DNA from 3 places in the Rhizobium sp. GW821-FHT14E12 genome. Region 2 is predicted to be linked to each of the others. Evidence: predicted binding sites of a transcription regulator. Region 2 holds the regulator's gene; each other region holds the start of a gene.

Region 1 (5,917 bases), on a different contig from region 2:
TCCGAAAAGATCCGCCGCGGCCGCGTTCCGGCCGAGGGTCTGGCGCTTGTCGCCCGCGACCGCACCGGCCATGTCATCGGCACGGTTCGTCTGTGGAACGTCGAAGCAGGCGTTGATCGCGAAACCCGTCCGGTCGAAGCATTGCTGCTCGGCCCGCTGGCTGTCGATGCCGCCCATGAAGGCAAGGGCATCGGCTCGGCGCTGATGCGTGCGGCTATTCTCGAAGCCAAGAAGCGCGGTCATGGCGCCATCCTGCTGGTCGGCGATGCACCTTACTACGAGCGTTTCGGCTTCTTCGCCGAAAGGGCCCGTCATCTCGTCATGCCGGGGCCGTTCCAGCGCGACCGCTTCCTGGCGCTCGAGCTGAAGGAAGGCTGGCTTGCCGGCGCTGCCGGCATGATCATTGCCAGCGGCCGCAAACTGGCCCAGCCGCCGGTCGCAAAGGCCGCTTGAGGCTGATTTGCCTTCGCCCCGATGGGGCGAGGGCACGATCTCACTTTGCCGCCTTCACCCCATCCTTTGCCGGATCATATCCATCCGTCAGCGTCTTCAGAAACGCCACGACGTCCGCGATCTCGGCGTCGTTCAAGGCCGGGGCATCACCGCGCTTGCGGTTCATCGGCGCGTCGATGACATCGATATTCGCCTGATATTGCTGCGGTAAATCGTTGAATTTCCGCACTTGTCCGCTGGTATCCTTCGGGTAGATCTCTTCCGGATTGGTGTCGCGCTTGACGTAAAAGCGGGTGACATCCTCCAGCGAGCGGTAGACGCCATTGTGGAAGAAGACGCGGCGGCTGGCGACATTGCGCAGTGTTGGCGTCTTGAACAGCCCGCAATTCTGCGGCTGGGCGGAATAGGTGTCGTTGCGCAGCGGGCCGCAGATGCCGGTATCGTAATAATGCGGATCGGCATTGGCCGGAATATCCGGATTGCGCGGCGCGCCCAGCGCCTCGAATTCGAAATCGGTGAAGTTCGGCATCTGCCCGTCGCCCATCGTCTTGTCGAGATGGCAGGAGGCGCAATTGCCCTTGTTGGCGTCGTCGAACAGCTTCAGCCCGCGCTGTTCCGCATCTGAGAGCGTCGCCTTGCCGCGCAGATAATAGTCGTACTTGCTGGTATAGGGATGGAAGGAGGGCTCTTCGATTTGGTAGCGGGCAAGCGCGAAGCCGACTTCGGCAATCGCCATGTCCCGATCGTTGAGGACGTTGTTGCCGAAGAGGGCGGCGATGTCCTTGCCATAGCCCTGCTTCAGCTTCGCATAGACGGTGGCTACGTCGGCATTGGCCATTTCGAAGGGCGAGATCATCGGTTGCAGCGCCTGCTCCTCCAGCGAATCGACGCGGCCATCCCAGAACATCCCGCCTTGCGGCACCAGGTTTGCGGCGGCGGCATCGGCCTTGACGACGGCTTGCGCGGTCAGCGGCCCGGCAACGACTGCCGGTGTATTGGCGAGCGCCACGCCGGACGCCTCGGTCATGGGGGCCGCTTCCGCCGCCTCGTCGGCGGCACTTTCACCGATCGAGAAGGAGGGCGTCGACATCTTGTAGGCGAGGCTTGGCACGGTGCGGATGCCCGGCTGGTCGAGATGTGCCCCGCCAAGCTGCACGGAAAGCTCATTGGCCGGCGCATAGTGATTGTTCGGATCGTGACAGGTGGAACAGGACATCTGTCCGCCGCCGGACAGCGAGGGATCGTAGAACAGTTTCTTGCCGAGCTGGGCAACGGCGCTCAGTGGCGCCGTCTCCTCATAGGTATTCGTGGTCGAGGAGGCATCGGGGGCTGGCTGGTTCGCCATGCCGATGCTCGCCCCCGCGAGCGAGACGCCCGCGAGTGCGATGAGCGGCAGGAGACGGCGATTGGATTTCAGAGACATCGTCCGTCTCCTTTCTTCGCTTAGGACGCGCTGTTGCCGGTCTTCGTGTCGAGGATCAGCTTTGGCGTATCGCCCTTCGACCAGTCGAACATGGCGTTCAGCGAGCCGGAGATGGCATCGAACGAGCCGCCGCCGAGGCGTGCGCCGCCCATCCAGTTATCCTCGATGAAGCGCATGACGGAGGTCTGGTCGGTCAGCGTATGGTCGACGAAGTTGGACTTGGCGTAGGGCGAGATGACCAGCAGCGGCTGGCGCGTGCCGTAGCCACAGCGGCCTTGGGCCGGCTGGCCGCTAAGGCCCGGCAGCGGCGTACCGGTCGAGCAGCTGTCGCCGCTCAGCACGTCATAGCCCTTGATGCCGAGTTTCGACGGATTGACGACCGCGTGTGCGTGATCATACCAGCCGTCCGAGTCGTCGTAGAGGAGGATAATCGCGGTGTCCTTCCAGTCCGGCGAGTTCTGGACGGTGTTGACCACCTGCGTCACGAACTCCTGCTCGTCGAGCGGATCAGAATAGCCGGCATGGCCGTCCTGATAGGCGGGCGCCTTTAGGAAATTGACGGTCGGCATGCTGCCGTTTTTCAGAGCGGCATAGAAGTCGGTCACATCATACTGATGATTGGCGGCGTCGGTGGTGCCGATCGCGGCGACCGAGGACGGACGTGCATGCGTCGGGTTGGCCGTCGAGGCATAGTACTGAAATGGCTGGTGATGCGGAATGTAGTCGCCGTAGCTGACCCGGGTGACGGTCGAGGTCGTAGCGCGCTTGCAGCCGGTGGTACCGTCAGCGTTGGTCTGGGTCAGGTCGAAGCCGCCTTCGAAGAGGCCCCAGGTGATCTGGTGTTGGTTCAGCATGTCGCCGATGTTCTTGCCATACATCAAAGCGGTCTGGCCGACGGAACAGACGTCGCCAGTCGGGTCGAAGTCGCTGATGGCCGTCCAGCCACCATTGCCGTCGGGCACGATGCGGCCCTTGGAATAGGTGCCGTCCTTCTCCAGCGTGTAGCCGGGCGGCAGGATGACGCCATTGGTCTGGCCGGAGATCAGGTTCAGCGCGCCGGGGGTCGACGGGCCGAAATTGGTGGAGAAGGAATTGTCGTTCAGCGCATAGTGCTGGGCATAGTTCCACATGGCGGTGACGGTGTTGCCGTCATAATAGCCCATGACTTGGCCCTTGGTGCCGAATGCGCCGGCCGCACCCTTGGTGCCCTTGCCGGTATTGGCGGGGAAAAGATCCATTGCGAAGTTGTTGTAGGCCGCCTGTTCGGCGGTATAGCCGTGGTTCTGCGACTGCGTGGCCGCCTGCGTGCGGTCGAGGCGGAAGGGGGCAGCGGCGTCGGCGCCATTGGCTGCATTGGTCTTGTTCGGATTATTGTCGATGAGACCGGCATTGGCGAGCGTGTTGATATCGGCCGGCGTGTTGTCGGTGGCCTTGAATTCCGGCTCTCCGGCGACGTTTGCGGCCTTGGGGTAGGTCGCGAAATAATGGTCGAAGGAGACATTTTCCTGGAAGATGACGACCAGATGCTTGATCGGCGTGGCGGTATTCGTTGGCGGTGCCGTGTCAGCGGCGCCCGCGGTGGAACAGAGCGAAACAAGGGTAAGCGCGCTGCCGGCAGCAAGGGCGGCGCGACGCGAAAGACGGGTCATGGTGATATCCTCTCGAGTGGGGGCATTGCCCTGGCGCTTGGTTGCGCCGCGCCGGGGCAGAGGGAGCCATGCCGGGCTATCAAGCGTACATGACAGTTCCGTGACGGTGTGTCTCAGATAGGGTGGTGTCGCCCATGAGGGATGCGGCCAAGTGATTGATTTTACTGGGATGAAAAAGGGTGTCGTGTGCCGGTGAAATTGGCAGGATTGACCTGCTACCTTATGTCACGGGTGACATTGGCGCTCTCCAGCTGCCCCGCCCTTCGAGGGTCGTTTTGCTCCCACCTCAGGGTGAGGGCTAACCTTTGGTGCCCAGCCGCAGCAAGGGCTCGCTCGTTCGGTCTCTGCTTGGTGTTACGACGAGCTCACTCCACCTCATCCTGAGGTGCGCAGCGCCCCGAGCCTGTCGAAGGGGGCGGAGCCTCGAAGGATGAGGTGGCCACAGTACTCCATCGACTGAAAGTTAGATATTCTGATCCATCGTCTCGGCCGGGATCTCGTCGGCGGGGTGGATGCGGACGACCACGGCCGGGACGCCGGCGACGGTGCAGTGGGGTGGCACGGGTTTCACAACGACGCTGCCGGCCGCGACCTTGCTGAAGGCGCCGACTTCGATATTGCCGAGGATCTTTGCGCCGGCGCCGATCATCACGCCATGGCGGATCTTCGGATGACGGTCACCGGTTTCCTTGCCGGTGCCGCCGAGCGTGACGTTCTGCAGGATCGAGACTTCATCCTCGATGACGGCGGTCTCGCCGATGACGATGCCGGAACCGTGGTCGAGCATGATGGACGAGCCGATCTTTGCCGCCGGATGGATGTCCGGCCCGAAGACCAGCGAAGCGAGGTTGGACAACCAGCTGGCGATTTCCGGCCGGCCTTCCGTCCAGAGCGCATGGGCGATGCGATGGGTCTGCAAGGCGTGGAAGCCCTTGAGATTGAGCAGCGCATGCAGATAGGTCGTGCAGGCGGGATCGCGGGTGCGGACGGCAACGAGGTCGGCCTCTGTCGCCGGCAGGATCTCGGAGTGGCGCGTCAGCACATCATGAAACAGCGCGAACAGATCGCCGGTTTCGATCTTGGCGACGGAAAGTCTGGCGACCAGGACATTGGCGAGGCTTTCGGCATCCGACTGGGTGGCGATGATCTGCGTTGCGAGCAGCGGCTTCAGTGTCGGTTCGCGGCCGGCCAGATCGATGGCCTCATGGCGGATCACATCCCAGACGCTGCCCGGTGCGGCAGTGGAATGTCCGGCAATTGCCGTACCTGTCTGGGACATAGTCCTGTCTTTCTCGTCAGGCGGAAATATCAACAACGCCGCAATCGCCGGCCTCGGAGGCAAAGGCGAGCAGCTTGCCGGATTTGCTCCAGCTCATCGAGGTGATCGCACCTTTGCCCGGACGGCGCAAGAGTGCCTCCTTGGCGTCGCCGATGCGCACGGCAAGGATCATGCCGTCGATGAAGCCGATCGCCAGGATGTCTTCCACCGGATGGAACTTGACTGAGGTTGCCATGATGTTGGCGCGGGTGCCGAGCTCCTGCGGCGCCTTGCCCATCGGGCCGTCCTTGCTCTGGAACGGCCAGACGATCGCCGCTGGTGCACCGGACGAGGCGAGCCACTTGCCCTTGGCGGACCAGGAGAGCGACTTCACCTTGGCGGGATAGCCGGTCATGCGCATATGTCGGGCTTCGCCACCCGGCTTGCTATCGAGCTTCCAGCCGTGCAGGGCGTTTTCCTGCATGGTGGTGACGACGAACTGACCGTCCGGCGAGAAGGTGACGCCGGTATGGGCGCCCTTCCATTCCAGATTGACCGGTTGCGCGCTCATGCCGACCCAATGCAGCGACACGCCATTGTAGCGGGCAGCTGCGATGCGCAGACCCTTTGGCGCGAAGGCGAGGCCTTCGACAGTGCGCTCCTCGGTGAATTCCTTGGTCGAGCCGTCGGCAAGCCGCACGAAGCTGCTTTTTCCATAGGCATAGGCGACCGCGCCTTGTGGGCCGGCGGCAAGCTGGGTGATCCATTTGCGCGGCGCTTCGGCAAGCACGGTCACGCCGCCATCGGCTGCGATCCGCAGGACCTTGCCGTCCTCGCCGCCGGAAATCAGGCTGTTGCTATGGGGATCACGGATACAGGTGAGCATGCCCTGATGGGCTTCGCTTACCTTTTCCCCGCCTTCCAGCCGATGGATCGTGCCGGCGGCGCTGGCGAAGACGGGGGTATCCCCTAAAAATTCGACGGCCAGAACGTGGCCGTCGATATCAAGCGGAGCGACAGTCGGCATCAGGCAGTCGCCTCGCAGGCCTTGAAGCTCTTTTCCAGCTTTTCGCGGTCGAGTTCGCGGCCAATGAAGACCAGGCGGCTCTCATGCTTCTCGCCATCTTTCCAGGC
Region 2 (5,917 bases):
CCGATCCCGCGCGGGCTGACGCCCGGCGCACCGGCGCGGCGCGATATCGGCATCAAGCGCCGTTACGCCGCCGAGCGCCGGTTCCGTGCCTATGGCATCGCCGCCGTCACATTCGGCCTTGTCTTCCTCATCGCTCTGGTCTCGACCGTGGTGCGCCACGGCTATACCGCCTTCGTACAGACCTCGATCACCCTGCCGATCGAGTTTGCCGAGAAGGCGATCGATCCGGCCGGCAAGCGCGCCAGCGATCCGAAGGTGCTGGTCGCGGCCAACTATCCGCTTCTCGTCCGCGATGCCCTGGTGAAGGCGCTCGACATCGATCCCGCCAATCGCGTGCTCGTGCGTGAGGCAACGGCGATGGTCTCGGACAGTGCGCGGAGCGTGCTGCGCGACAAGGTCATGGCCGACCCCTCCATCATCGGGAAAACGGTGAAGATCACGCTGCTTGCCGGCGCCAATATCGATTCCGCCAACAAGGGGCAGATTGACCTGACGGCGAATGAGACGGACCGCAAGGTCTCCGACCGGCAGCTCGGCTGGATGAAGCAGCTTACCGCCAGCGGCGCGCTCCATAAGGCGTTCAACAGCGGCCTGTTCCTGTCCGGCAATTCCAGCCGTCCGGAAGCGGCCGGCCTCGGCGTCGCGCTGATCGGTTCGCTCTATCTGATGCTCACCGTGCTGGTGCTGGCACTGCCGGTCGGCGTCGCCGCCTCGATCTATCTCGAGGAATTCGCGCCGAAGAACCGGCTGACGGACCTGATCGAGGTCAATATCAACAATCTCGCCGCTGTGCCGTCGATCGTCTACGGTCTGCTCGGCCTCTCGGTCTTCATCAATGTCATGGGCCTGCCGCGCTCGGCTTCGCTGGTCGGCGGGCTGGTGCTGAGCCTGATGACGCTGCCGATGATCATCATCGCCACGCGCTCGGCGCTGCGCGCCGTGCCGCCGTCGATCCGCAGCGCAGCGCTTGGTCTCGGCGCCTCGCGCATGCAGGTGGTGTTCCACCATGTCCTTCCGCTCGCCATGCCGGGCATCCTGACCGGCACGATCCTCGGGCTGGCGCATGCGCTCGGCGAAACCGCGCCGCTGCTCTTGATCGGCATGGTCGCCTTCGTCGCCAATTATCCGACGTCGCCGCTCGATCCGGCGACCGCCCTGCCGGTGCAGATCTACATGTGGGCGAGCGAAGCCGAGCGTGCCTTTGTCGAGCGAACCTCCGGGGCCATTATCGTCCTGCTCTTCTTCCTTGTTGCGATGAACATCGGAGCCATCTTGCTGCGCCGTCGCTTCGAGCGGCGCTGGTAGAGGGAGAAGACGGAATGAACATGATGACGGAAGCCGCAGGCGAGAAGGCATTGGCCAGGAAGATGACGACGATCCCCTACAAGATGATCGGCCAGGACGTCTCGGTCTATTATGGTGACAAGCGCGCCCTGTTCGGTGTGGACCTGAACATCCGCGTCAATACGGTCACCGCGCTGATCGGCCCTTCCGGCTGCGGCAAATCCACCTTCTTGCGCTGCTTGAACCGGATGAACGACACGATCGATACCTGCCGCGTCACCGGCAAGATCACGCTCGACGATCAGGATATCTATGACAGCGCCATCGATGTCGTGGAGCTGCGTGCTCGCGTCGGCATGGTGTTCCAAAAGCCCAATCCCTTCCCGAAGTCGATCTACGAGAACGTCGCCTACGGCCCGCGTATCCATGGGCTGCATCGCTCCAAGGCCGATCTCGACCATATCGTCGAAACCAGCCTGCAGAAGGCCGGTCTCTGGGGCGAGGTGAAGGACCGGCTGCTGGAAGCCGGCACCAGCCTGTCGGGCGGCCAGCAGCAGCGCCTCTGCATCGCCCGCGCCGTCGCCGTCAGCCCGGAAGTCATTCTCATGGACGAGCCGTGCTCGGCGCTCGATCCCATCGCCACGGCCAAGGTCGAGGAACTGATTCACGAGCTGCGGGAAAACTTCACGATCGTCATCGTGACGCATTCCATGCAGCAGGCCGCCCGCGTCTCGCAACGCACCGCAATGTTTCACCTCGGCCATTTGGTCGAGGAGAACGATACCGATAAGATGTTCACCAATCCCGACGATTTCCGCACGCAGGATTACATCATGGGCCGTTTTGGTTGATGATATCCCGCGCGCGGCTCCCTTCACACGTTTCACCCTGAGGATAGAAAAATGGTCTCCACTCACATTCTCTCTGCCTATGACGAAGACCTGAAGTTCCTGACGCGCCGCATTGCGGAAATGGGCGGTCTGGCGGAGCAGATGGTCAGCGACAGCGTCCGCGCCCTGGTGCATGGCGATGCCGCCCTTGCACAGAAGGTCATTTCCGACGACGTCGTCCTCGACCACGCCGAACGCGAAGTCGGCGACAAGGCGATCGTCACCATCGCGCGTCGCCAGCCGATGGCGGCCGACCTGCGCGAAATCATGGGCTCCATTCGCATCGCCGCCGATCTGGAGCGCGTCGGCGACCTCGGCAAGAACACCGCCAAGCGCGTCATCGCCGTGCAGGGCCACGGTGTTCCGCGCCGCCTGGCGCGCGGCATCGAGCATCTTTCCGAACTGGCGCTCAGCCAGCTCAAGGAAGTGCTCGACGTCTACACGACCCGTTCGCCCGACAAGGCCGTCTCGATCCGTGAGCGCGACGAGGAAATCGATGCGATGTACACCTCGCTCTTCCGCGAGATGCTGACCTACATGATGGAAGATCCGCGCAACATCACCACCTGCACGCATCTTCTCTTCTGCGCCAAGAACATCGAGCGCATCGGCGACCATGCCACCAACATCGCCGAGACGATCTATTACATGGCGACCGGCAGCCAGCCGGAAGGCGAGCGCCCGAAAGACGATACCGCCAACACCGTCGGTGCGGTGACGGAATAACGAAGACGCCAAGAAAAGGAGACCAGAGACGCATGGTTCCGAGAGTTGCTGTTGTAGAAGACGAAGAAGCGCTCAGCGTTCTGCTGCGCTATAATCTTGAGGCTGAAGGCTTCGAGGTCGACACCATTCTGAGAGGCGACGAAGCCGAGCTTCGCCTCCAGGAGCGCATCCCCGATCTTCTGATCCTTGACTGGATGCTCCCCGGCGTGTCCGGTATCGAACTCTGCCGCCGGCTGCGCATGCGGCCGGAGACCGAGCGCCTGCCGATCATCATGCTCACCGCCCGCGGCGAGGAAAGCGAGCGCGTGCGCGGCCTTTCCACCGGCGCGGACGATTATGTCGTCAAGCCGTTCTCGACGCCGGAGCTGATGGCTCGCGTCAAGGCGATGCTGCGTCGCGCCCGTCCGGAGGTTCTCTCCACGGTGTTGCGCTGTGGCGACATCGAACTGGACCGCGAGACCCATCGCGTTCACCGCAAGAGCCGCGAAGTGCGGTTGGGGCCGACCGAATTCCGCCTGCTGGAATTCCTGATGGCTTCGCCGAGCCGCGTCTTCTCGCGGTCGCAGCTCCTCGACGGTGTCTGGGGACATGACATCTATGTCGACGAACGCACCGTCGACGTCCATGTCGGACGTCTGCGCAAGGCGCTGAACTTCTCCAATATGCAGGATGTCATCCGCACCGTTCGCGGCGCGGGTTATTCCATGGAAGCCTGAGCGGGAAACCGGTCAGTCATCCAACATAGCGGCGGAAACAGAAAACGGGCCTTTCGGCCCGTTTCTTTCATTTCGGCTATGGGGCATCTCAACCGCGGGGTTGAGCCGCCGGCCGGCGCCGTTCATGCACCGGCTGGTAGGCCATGCGCTGATGGTAGCCGCAATAGGGCGATGCATCCGGGCTGTCGTTGCCGCAGAAATGGAAGTCATCCTTCAGCGGATCGCCGACCGGCCACTTGCAGGTGCGCTCGGTGAGTTCCGTCAGGCCGAGGCGGCGCGAAATCGGAACAACCACATTGGCGGCCGGACGATATTCGATCTCATTGACCGTATCGATCTCGACTTCTTCCTTGAGCATCGTCGCGCCCTGCTGACGGGTAACCGTGCGGGTTGCAACGCGCGAGGCGTAGTTCGGTGCGCGCGGCGCCGAGGTGTTGCGCTTCTGCGCTCGGGCGGCCGTCGCCGTGCCGCCGGCCTTCGCTCGGCCCGGCAGGCTCAAGCGATGCACCTTGCCGATGACGGCGTTACGACTGACACCACCAAGCTGCGCCGCGATCTGGCTCGCGCTCAAACCCTCGGACCACAGCTTCTTCAGCTTCTCGACGCGTTCGTCTGTCCAATTCATGCCCTGTCTCCGCTGTCGCGTTTCCGATGGCAGAATCCTTCACCATTGCCTCGCATTAGGGCGAGGCGCGAAACGCTTAAAAATTGTGGTGACTAGTTCCGCCGCATGCAGTCTAGTAATTGGGGTTTAACCTAGTGTGAGGCTGACTCCGTGACAAGACACGCATGATTCCTGGGGAATCGATTTCGGGGTTTTCCCCAACTTGCTTGTCCAAGCGTGGCATTTTTGCAATATTAGCAGTTGAAGACATACCTCTCGTCGAGAGGCGCTCTGCCGCGCCTGCTAAATCGCCTGTTTTGTTGACATTGCGGTGCAAAACATCAATAGTGCCTCAGCCGCCGCAAGGCGGCATTTTTGATTTTTCCGGGCCCGTTTCACTTGAAGGAAACGATTGGCCCTAAAAGTTGTGATCGAGGAGATACGGGCCATGGCTGAAACCGCGCCGCTTTATGACACCTATATGCGTGCTCCGCTGCGGTTTGAGCGAGGAGAGGGCGTATGGCTGTTCACGGAGACAGGCGAGCGCTATCTCGATTTCGCCGCCGGTGTTGCGGTGAATTCGCTTGGCCATGCACATCCCCATCTGGTTGCGGAACTGAAGGCGCAGGCCGATAAGGTCTGGCACCTGTCGAACCTCTATGAGGTGCCGGGCCAGGAGAAGTTGTCGAAGCGCCTGACGGAAGCCACCTTTGCCGACAAGGTGTTCTTCACCAATTCCGGTGCCGAGGCGCTGGAATGCGCGATCAAGACGGCGCGGCGCTACCAGTTCTCCAAGGGCCATCCCGAGAAATTCCATATCATCACCTTCGAAGGTGCCTTCCACGGCCGCACGATCGCGACGATCGCCGCCGGCGGACAGGAGAAGTATCTCGAAGGTTTCGGCCCGAAGGCACCGGGCTTCGACCAGGTGCCCTTCGGCGATCTCGACGCCGTGCGTGCCGCTGTCACCGATGCGACGGCCGGGATTCTCATTGAGCCCGTGCAGGGCGAGGGCGGCATCCGCCCCGCGACCAACGAGTTCCTGCGCGGCCTGCGCCAGATCTGCGACGAGCATGGCCTTCTTCTGATCCTTGACGAGGTCCAGTGCGGCGTCGGCCGTACCGGCAAGCTCTTTGCCCATGAATGGTCCGGCGTCACGCCCGACATCATGGCCGTGGCCAAGGGTATCGGCGGCGGTTTCCCGCTCGGTGCCTGCCTTGCGACGGCGGAAGCCGCTTCGGGCATGAAGGCCGGCACGCATGGCTCGACCTATGGCGGCAATCCGCTCGCCATGGCAGTCGGCAATGCCGTGCTCGATATCGTGCTGGCTGATGGCTTCCTGCAGCATGTGCGCGACATCGCACTGGTCTTCCGCCAGGGCCTGGCTTCGCTTCAGGATCGTTTCCCCGATATCATCGAGGATGTCCGCGGCGAGGGCCTGATGCTCGGCATCAAGGCTGCCATTCCGCAGGCGGAGCTGTTGCAGGCAATCCGCGCCGAGCATCTTTTGGGCGTGCCGGCCGGCGACAACGTCATCCGTCTGCTGCCGCCGCTGGTGGTGACTGCAGAGGAAGCGCGCGAAGGCATTGCCCGCATCGAACGCGCGGCAGAATCCGTGCGCGCCGCTCGCGTCAAAAAGTCGGCCTAAATCCAGCGCCCGCTGTCGGGGCGTTTCTGCCCCACGCGGGCGTTGTTGT
Region 3 (5,917 bases), on a different contig from region 2:
GACAAGGTAGATGGAGACGAGCGACATGGAGAGCGGCGCACCGCCCGGCACCAGCGCCATGACACCAGTGAGAACACCGAGCGTGATCGCCGATGGCGCTCCCGCAATCCAATAGGCAACGCCAAGCACGATGCCTTCGCCGATGGCGATCAGCGTCATGCCCATGACCGTGGAACTGATCGTCGCCGGCACGACGCGGGAAATGCGCTCCCAGCGGTTCGGCAGGATGCGTTCGCCCAACAGATCGACCTGGCGGACGAACATCGAGCCGTCGCGGTATATGAAAAACAACGCGATCAGCATGAAAAGCAAGGTCAGAATGACATGAAAGGCACCGCCACCGGCGGCAAGCACCGCGCGGTAGATATTGCCGATATGCGCGCCGCTGATGAGTTGCGCCAATTCGCCGATGGAACCGGGGCTACCAATATACTGCGTCCACTGATCGCCAAGCCAGGAGCCGACCATCGGCAGCGCCAGAATCCACTGCGGCGGCGGAGCGCCGTCGCGGTTGACATGCACGGCCCAGCCAAACCATTCGCGCACCTCGCCAGCCATATAGATGGCGGAAAGCACGATTGGCAGCACCAGGAAGGTGACGATAAAGGCAATGGCAATGGCGGCGGCGAGCGTCGTGTTGCCGCCGGTGCGGCGCAGAAGGTCGCTGTAGAGCGGCCAGGTGGCAAAACCTATCACGGCCGCTGCCAGCACAGGGATCAGGAAGCCGTAGAAGAAATAAATGCCGGCCGCGGCAATCAGGATCAGCAGCCAGCGTGCCGCCGAAATGGACGGAATAAGGGCCATGCGTGAAGGCGCGGTAGGCCCCAGCCACCGTGGTTCCCTCTGCTTTTGACGTTCGAATACACCCACCGGACTTGTTTTACCTTTTTTATTCGATCAACCGGTTATGGGCCATGATCTAGGCCGATTCAAGGGCCGCAACCCGAAAGCCTATATAATCCGTTGTCATGACGGCAAGACGACTACCAATGCGGGCAAGAGACGACTGGCGTTAAGATGGCCGACGAAGAACCTTGAAGGCGAAGAACTGGGTCTTCTGCGTCGGATTGAAATTATTGTCGGCAACAAAGATCAGCACATCCGTGCCGTCCTTTGCCTTGCCGAAGGTGACACCTTCGATATTGTCGGGTGCGAGGCCCAGCGCGCGCAAATCCATGACCTGGGTTTTGCGTACCGGCACGATGCGCTGATCGGTCTTTGCGAGCGATGGGATCGCGGAAACATCGGTTGCGCCGTCGAGATCGAACATGTTGATGACCACCGAGTTGCCGATATCCTGCGCATAGCCACGCTCGACCGACAGCCCATGCCGGTCATCCAGCGCCAGGATTTCCGACATGCCGAAATCGTTCCAGCCACCGGGCTTGGCCGGCGCCTGCGGGATCGGTGATATCGGATAGACATATTGCGCTTTCTGTTCGCCCGTGGCCGCATCGTAACGGATGATGCGGGCAAGCGTGCCATTGGTCAGCGTCGTCATCGGCCCGTCCTGATAAAGTGCGGACTCCATGCCGACGAGAAGATCGCCACTGGTGAGGAACGTCAGACCCTCGAAGGCGAGGTTATCGCGGATACCCGTGCTCTTGTCGGCGGTGGGGGCAAAGCCTTCGGGCAAAGGCAATTCTCGCACGAAGCTGCCATCGCGATTGGCGACGCGCACGAATGGCGGCAACAGCTGCTTGCCGTCGCCTTCGCTGCTCCAATAGATGCCGTCCTTGCCGATGCGGATCGATTCGGAATCAACCGTGCGGAACGCGAAAGGCTGACCGTTCTTGTCCTTCAGCGTCACATGATCGAGCACCGTCACGCCCTTGAGGCCGTCGGCGCCGACATCGATGTCGAGATCGTAGAAGCGAGCCGGTGCCCTTTCGGAACGGTCGTCGCTGATCGAGATATAGTGACCGGTCGAGGGATCGAAATCGATACCGGAGAGACCGCCGACCTCGACGCCGTTTTCCACGAAGCCCGTCGGAATGTCGTACTCACCGAGATAGGAGAGACTGATACCGGCCTTGCAGTCGCCGAAGGGGCAGGGCACGTCAACAACCGCACCGATATCGGCGGCGCGGGCGGTGGTGCAGAGAAGAAGGGCAAGAGCGGCGGTCGGCAGGAAGGGCTTCATCATGGCGATATCGTTACATCCGGATCATGAGCTGGCGGGTTCGCGCCGCATCTATGCATCCGACCATGACGCTTTCGTTACGGATCGCGCTCCATGCCCTAAAAATATCGGGAAATCGATTTTGCCGCAGCCGCCGAAGCGCGGCTGTCAGATATCCAGATTTTCCGCAAATGCCGCGCGTTCCTGGATGAAGCGGAAGCGGGCCTCGGGTTTGGTGCCCATGAGGTTGTCGACGGCGTCGCGCGTGCCTTCGAAATCCACCTCGTCGATCACGACGCGCAACAGCGTACGCTTGGAAGGGTCCATCGTCGTTTCCTTAAGCTGAGCGGGAAGCATTTCGCCCAAGCCTTTGAATCGGCTGATTTCGACCTTGCCCTTGCCCTTGAAATCGCTCTCCATCAGCTCCAGCCGATGGGCGTCGTCGCGGGCATAGATGGATTTCGAGCCCTGCGTGATTTTGTAGAGCGGCGGCACGGCCAGGAAGAGGTGGCCGCCACGAACCAGCTCGGGCATTTCCTGATAGAAGAAGGTGATCAGCAGCGAGGCGATATGAGCGCCATCGACGTCGGCATCGGTCATGACGACGATGCGCTGATAGCGAAGGTCTTCCTCGCGATATTTCGAGCGCGTGCCGCAACCGAGCGCCTGAACCAGATCGGAAATCTGCTGGTTGGCGGAGAGCTTTTCGCGGCCGGCGCTGGCGACGTTGAGGATCTTGCCGCGCAGCGGCAGGATCGCCTGGTTCATGCGGTTGCGCGCCTGCTTGGCGGAGCCGCCAGCAGAATCACCTTCGACGAGAAAGAGTTCGGCGCCTTCGGCGGTGTTCTGCGAACAATCGGCAAGCTTGCCGGGCAGGCGCAGTTTACGCACGGCCGTCTTGCGATTGACTTCCTTCTCCTTACGCCGGCGCAGCCGCTCCTCGGAACGTTCGATCACCCATTCCAGCAGCTTTTCGGCTTCTGTCGGATTGTCGGTGAGATAGTGATCGAAGGGATCGCGCAACGCGTTTTCAACGATGCGCTGCGCCTCGACGGTCGCAAGCCTGTCCTTGGTCTGGCCGACGAATTCCGGCTCACGAATGAAGATGGACAGCATGCCGACACCGGAGATCATCACGTCGTCGGTGGTAATGCCGGCGGCGCGCTTGTTCTGCGTCAGCTCGGCATAATTCTTCAGCCCCTTGGTCAGCGCGATGCGCAGGCCGGCCTCGTGCGTGCCGCCTTCGGGGGTGGGGATGGTGTTGCAATAGGAATGAACCTGCGGGTCGCCGCCATACCAGGTGATCGCCCATTCCAGTGAGCCATGGCCGGTTCCCTTCTCCGACTTGCCGGAGAATATTTCGCGGGTGACGGTGAACTCGTTGCCCATCGTCGCCTTGAGATAATCCTTCAGGCCGCCGGGGAAATGGAAGACGGCCTTGTCGGGAATATCCGAGCCTGCCGGCGCCAATTCCGGATCACAACTCCAGCGGATTTCGACGCCGCCGAAGAGATAGGCCTTGGAGCGGGCCATGCGGAAAACGCGGGCCGGATCGAACTTGGCGTGATCGCCGAAGATCTGCGGATCAGGGTGGAAACGAACACGGGTGCCGCGGCGGTTATGGACATCGCCCAACTCTTCAAGGCCGCCCTGCGGCACACCGCGCGAAAAGCGCTGGCGATAGAGCTTGCGGTTGCGGGCAACCTCGACTTCGAGATCGTCGGAGAGCGCATTGACGACGGAAACGCCAACGCCGTGCAGACCGCCAGAGGTCTCGTAGGCCTTGCCGTCGAACTTGCCGCCGGCATGCAGCTTGGTCATGATGACCTCAAGCGTCGATTTGCCCGGCACCTGCGGATGGTTTTCAACCGGAATGCCACGGCCGTTATCGGTGACAGTCAGGTAACCGCGCTGGTCGAGATGCACTTCGATGAAATCGGCGTGACCGGCAACGGCCTCGTCCATGGAGTTGTCGATGACTTCGGCGAAGAGATGATGCAGCGCTTTCTCGTCGGTGCCGCCGATATACATGCCGGGGCGCATACGCACCGGTTCGAGCCCTTCGAGGACGCGGATCGAATTCGCACCGTATTCCTCGGCGGACGAGGTTGTCGGAACTGCGCGCGGGGCAGGGGCAGGAGCGGCCGCAGGGCTTTCAACCTTTGCGGCCGGCTTTTCCGCCGTTTCGGGCTTCGGCGAAACCGGCAGTCCGGAGAAGAGATCGTTGCTGTTATCCATGGAGCTGTTCAGATTTATCCTTGAAGGGGTCACACCCCAGAATCATCACATTTGCCGTCGATGCCGCGAATCACCTTGATTCTGCCAGAAACGACGTTCTAACGCGATGGCGCCCCGATGACGGGACAAATTCGAAAAAAGATTTGCGTTGCCGGGCGACGAATGGCAAGCCCGTGAGCCTATCGAGGAAAGTCTCCGCATGCGAATGTCCACAGCTCATTTGTCGATACTAGCCGCAATTGCGGCCTTTTTGCCGCTGACCGTCGCCTCTGACGTCGCCGCCGAAGCGCTGAAGCCCTTCAAGGATGAACTGTTTTCCAGCCAGACGGTCATCGAAAGCCATGACAATGGCGCCTTCCAGACGATCGACTATCAGGAAATGCGCGACATCAACGGCCGCGACCAGATCCCGGAAAAGCGGGTCAAGCCGGCCTATGTCGAAACTGGCGTGCGCTGGAAAGCGCAACAGGACGAGACCTTGCCGCTTGGCGATCGCAAGCTCGATGTCACGCGCATCGGCCCGGCATCCGGACAGGCTTTCACGGTGATCTTCATCCATGGCCGCGGCGGCGACCGTCGGCTGGGGTCGAACGACTACACCTTCGGCGGCAACTTCAACCGGCTGAAGAACCTCGCCTACAACAATGGCGGCACCTATTATGCCCCGAGCGTCAAAAGCTTCGACAGCAATGGCGTCGACGATATCGCAGCCTTGATCCGCTATTCCTATGAGAAGTCGGGTGGCAAGCCGGTGATCCTCACCTGTGCCTCCATGGGTAGCTTCGTCTGCTGGGGCATCACCCGCGATGCCGAGAGCGTCAAACGCCTGAAGGGCATGGCGATCTTGAGCGGCGTGACCGATCCTGACTTTACCAAGAGCGCTTTCTACAAGGCGAAACTGCCGGTCTGGTTCACCCATGGCAGCAAGGATCCGGTCTATGCCGCCGCCGACCAGGAAACGCTGTTCGAAAAACTCTACAAGACGCATTATCCGACGCGGTTCACGCTGTTTGCGACCGGCAATCACGGCACACCGGTTCGCATGACCGACTGGCGGAAGGTGCTGAACTGGATCCTTGATCCGCAGCCGTCATAGGTCTTTTCGGAAAAATTTCGGTTTATTTTCGCAAAAGCGATTTTTAAACGATTTTAAGTCGTTCCGAGGAGCACCGTTAACTTTTCTTTCCCTCTCACTTTTGTTAGTGCGGCAGCACATGAATGAAGGGGAGATGAGGAATGACGAAGCAAATACGGCCGCTGTTGGCGGGGAACTGGAAGATGAACGGCACGCGTGCCAGCCTCGACCAGATCAAGGCGATCGCGGAAGGGGTGAAGGCGCCTCTGTCGGAAAAGATCGACACGCTGCTCTGCCCGCCGGCAACGCTCCTCTATGTCGCAACGGCACTTTGCGATGACAGCCCGCTGGCGATCGGCGCGCAAGACTGCCATCAACTGGTCAGCGGCGCTCACACCGGTGATATTTCCGCCGAGATGATTGCCGATTGCTTTGGCACCCACGTCCTCGTCGGCCACTCGGAACGCCGCAGAAACCACGCG

What was found. The regulator PhoB, encoded in region 2, activates phosphate uptake and scavenging genes when phosphate is short. The targets are predictions, from matches to a motif close to TGTCATNNANCTGTCAT.
Region 1: a site for PhoB is predicted at 3,615-3,631, ahead of AC1RO0_RS07385 (phospholipase C). Genes of this name have one in related genera too.
Region 3: a site for PhoB is predicted at 2,209-2,225, ahead of AC1RO0_RS01490 (esterase-like activity of phytase family protein). Genes of this name have one in related genera too.

What each region holds. Positions count from the first base shown of each region.
Region 1 is NZ_JBXAPH010000001.1:1,499,140-1,505,056, reverse strand. It holds gene AC1RO0_RS07395 (GNAT family N-acetyltransferase) at 1-453, shown strand, start outside; gene AC1RO0_RS07390 (cytochrome-c peroxidase) at 494-1,876, opposite strand; gene AC1RO0_RS07385 (phospholipase C) at 1,897-3,525, opposite strand; gene cysE (serine O-acetyltransferase) at 3,989-4,804, opposite strand; gene AC1RO0_RS07375 (WD40 repeat domain-containing protein) at 4,821-5,810, opposite strand; gene AC1RO0_RS07370 (CobW family GTP-binding protein) at 5,810-5,917, opposite strand, start outside.
Region 2 is NZ_JBXAPH010000006.1:221,343-227,259, reverse strand. It holds gene pstA (phosphate ABC transporter permease PstA) at 1-1,305, shown strand, start outside; gene pstB (phosphate ABC transporter ATP-binding protein PstB) at 1,320-2,135, shown strand; gene phoU (phosphate signaling complex protein PhoU) at 2,187-2,900, shown strand; gene phoB (phosphate regulon transcriptional regulator PhoB) at 2,933-3,616, shown strand; gene AC1RO0_RS22095 (GcrA family cell cycle regulator) at 3,705-4,241, opposite strand; gene AC1RO0_RS22090 (aspartate aminotransferase family protein) at 4,669-5,868, shown strand.
Region 3 is NZ_JBXAPH010000001.1:292,270-298,186, reverse strand. It holds gene AC1RO0_RS01495 (AI-2E family transporter) at 1-870, opposite strand, end outside; gene AC1RO0_RS01490 (esterase-like activity of phytase family protein) at 1,013-2,146, opposite strand; gene parE (DNA topoisomerase IV subunit B) at 2,291-4,360, opposite strand; gene AC1RO0_RS01480 (dienelactone hydrolase family protein) at 4,560-5,456, shown strand; gene tpiA (triose-phosphate isomerase) at 5,597-5,917, shown strand, end outside.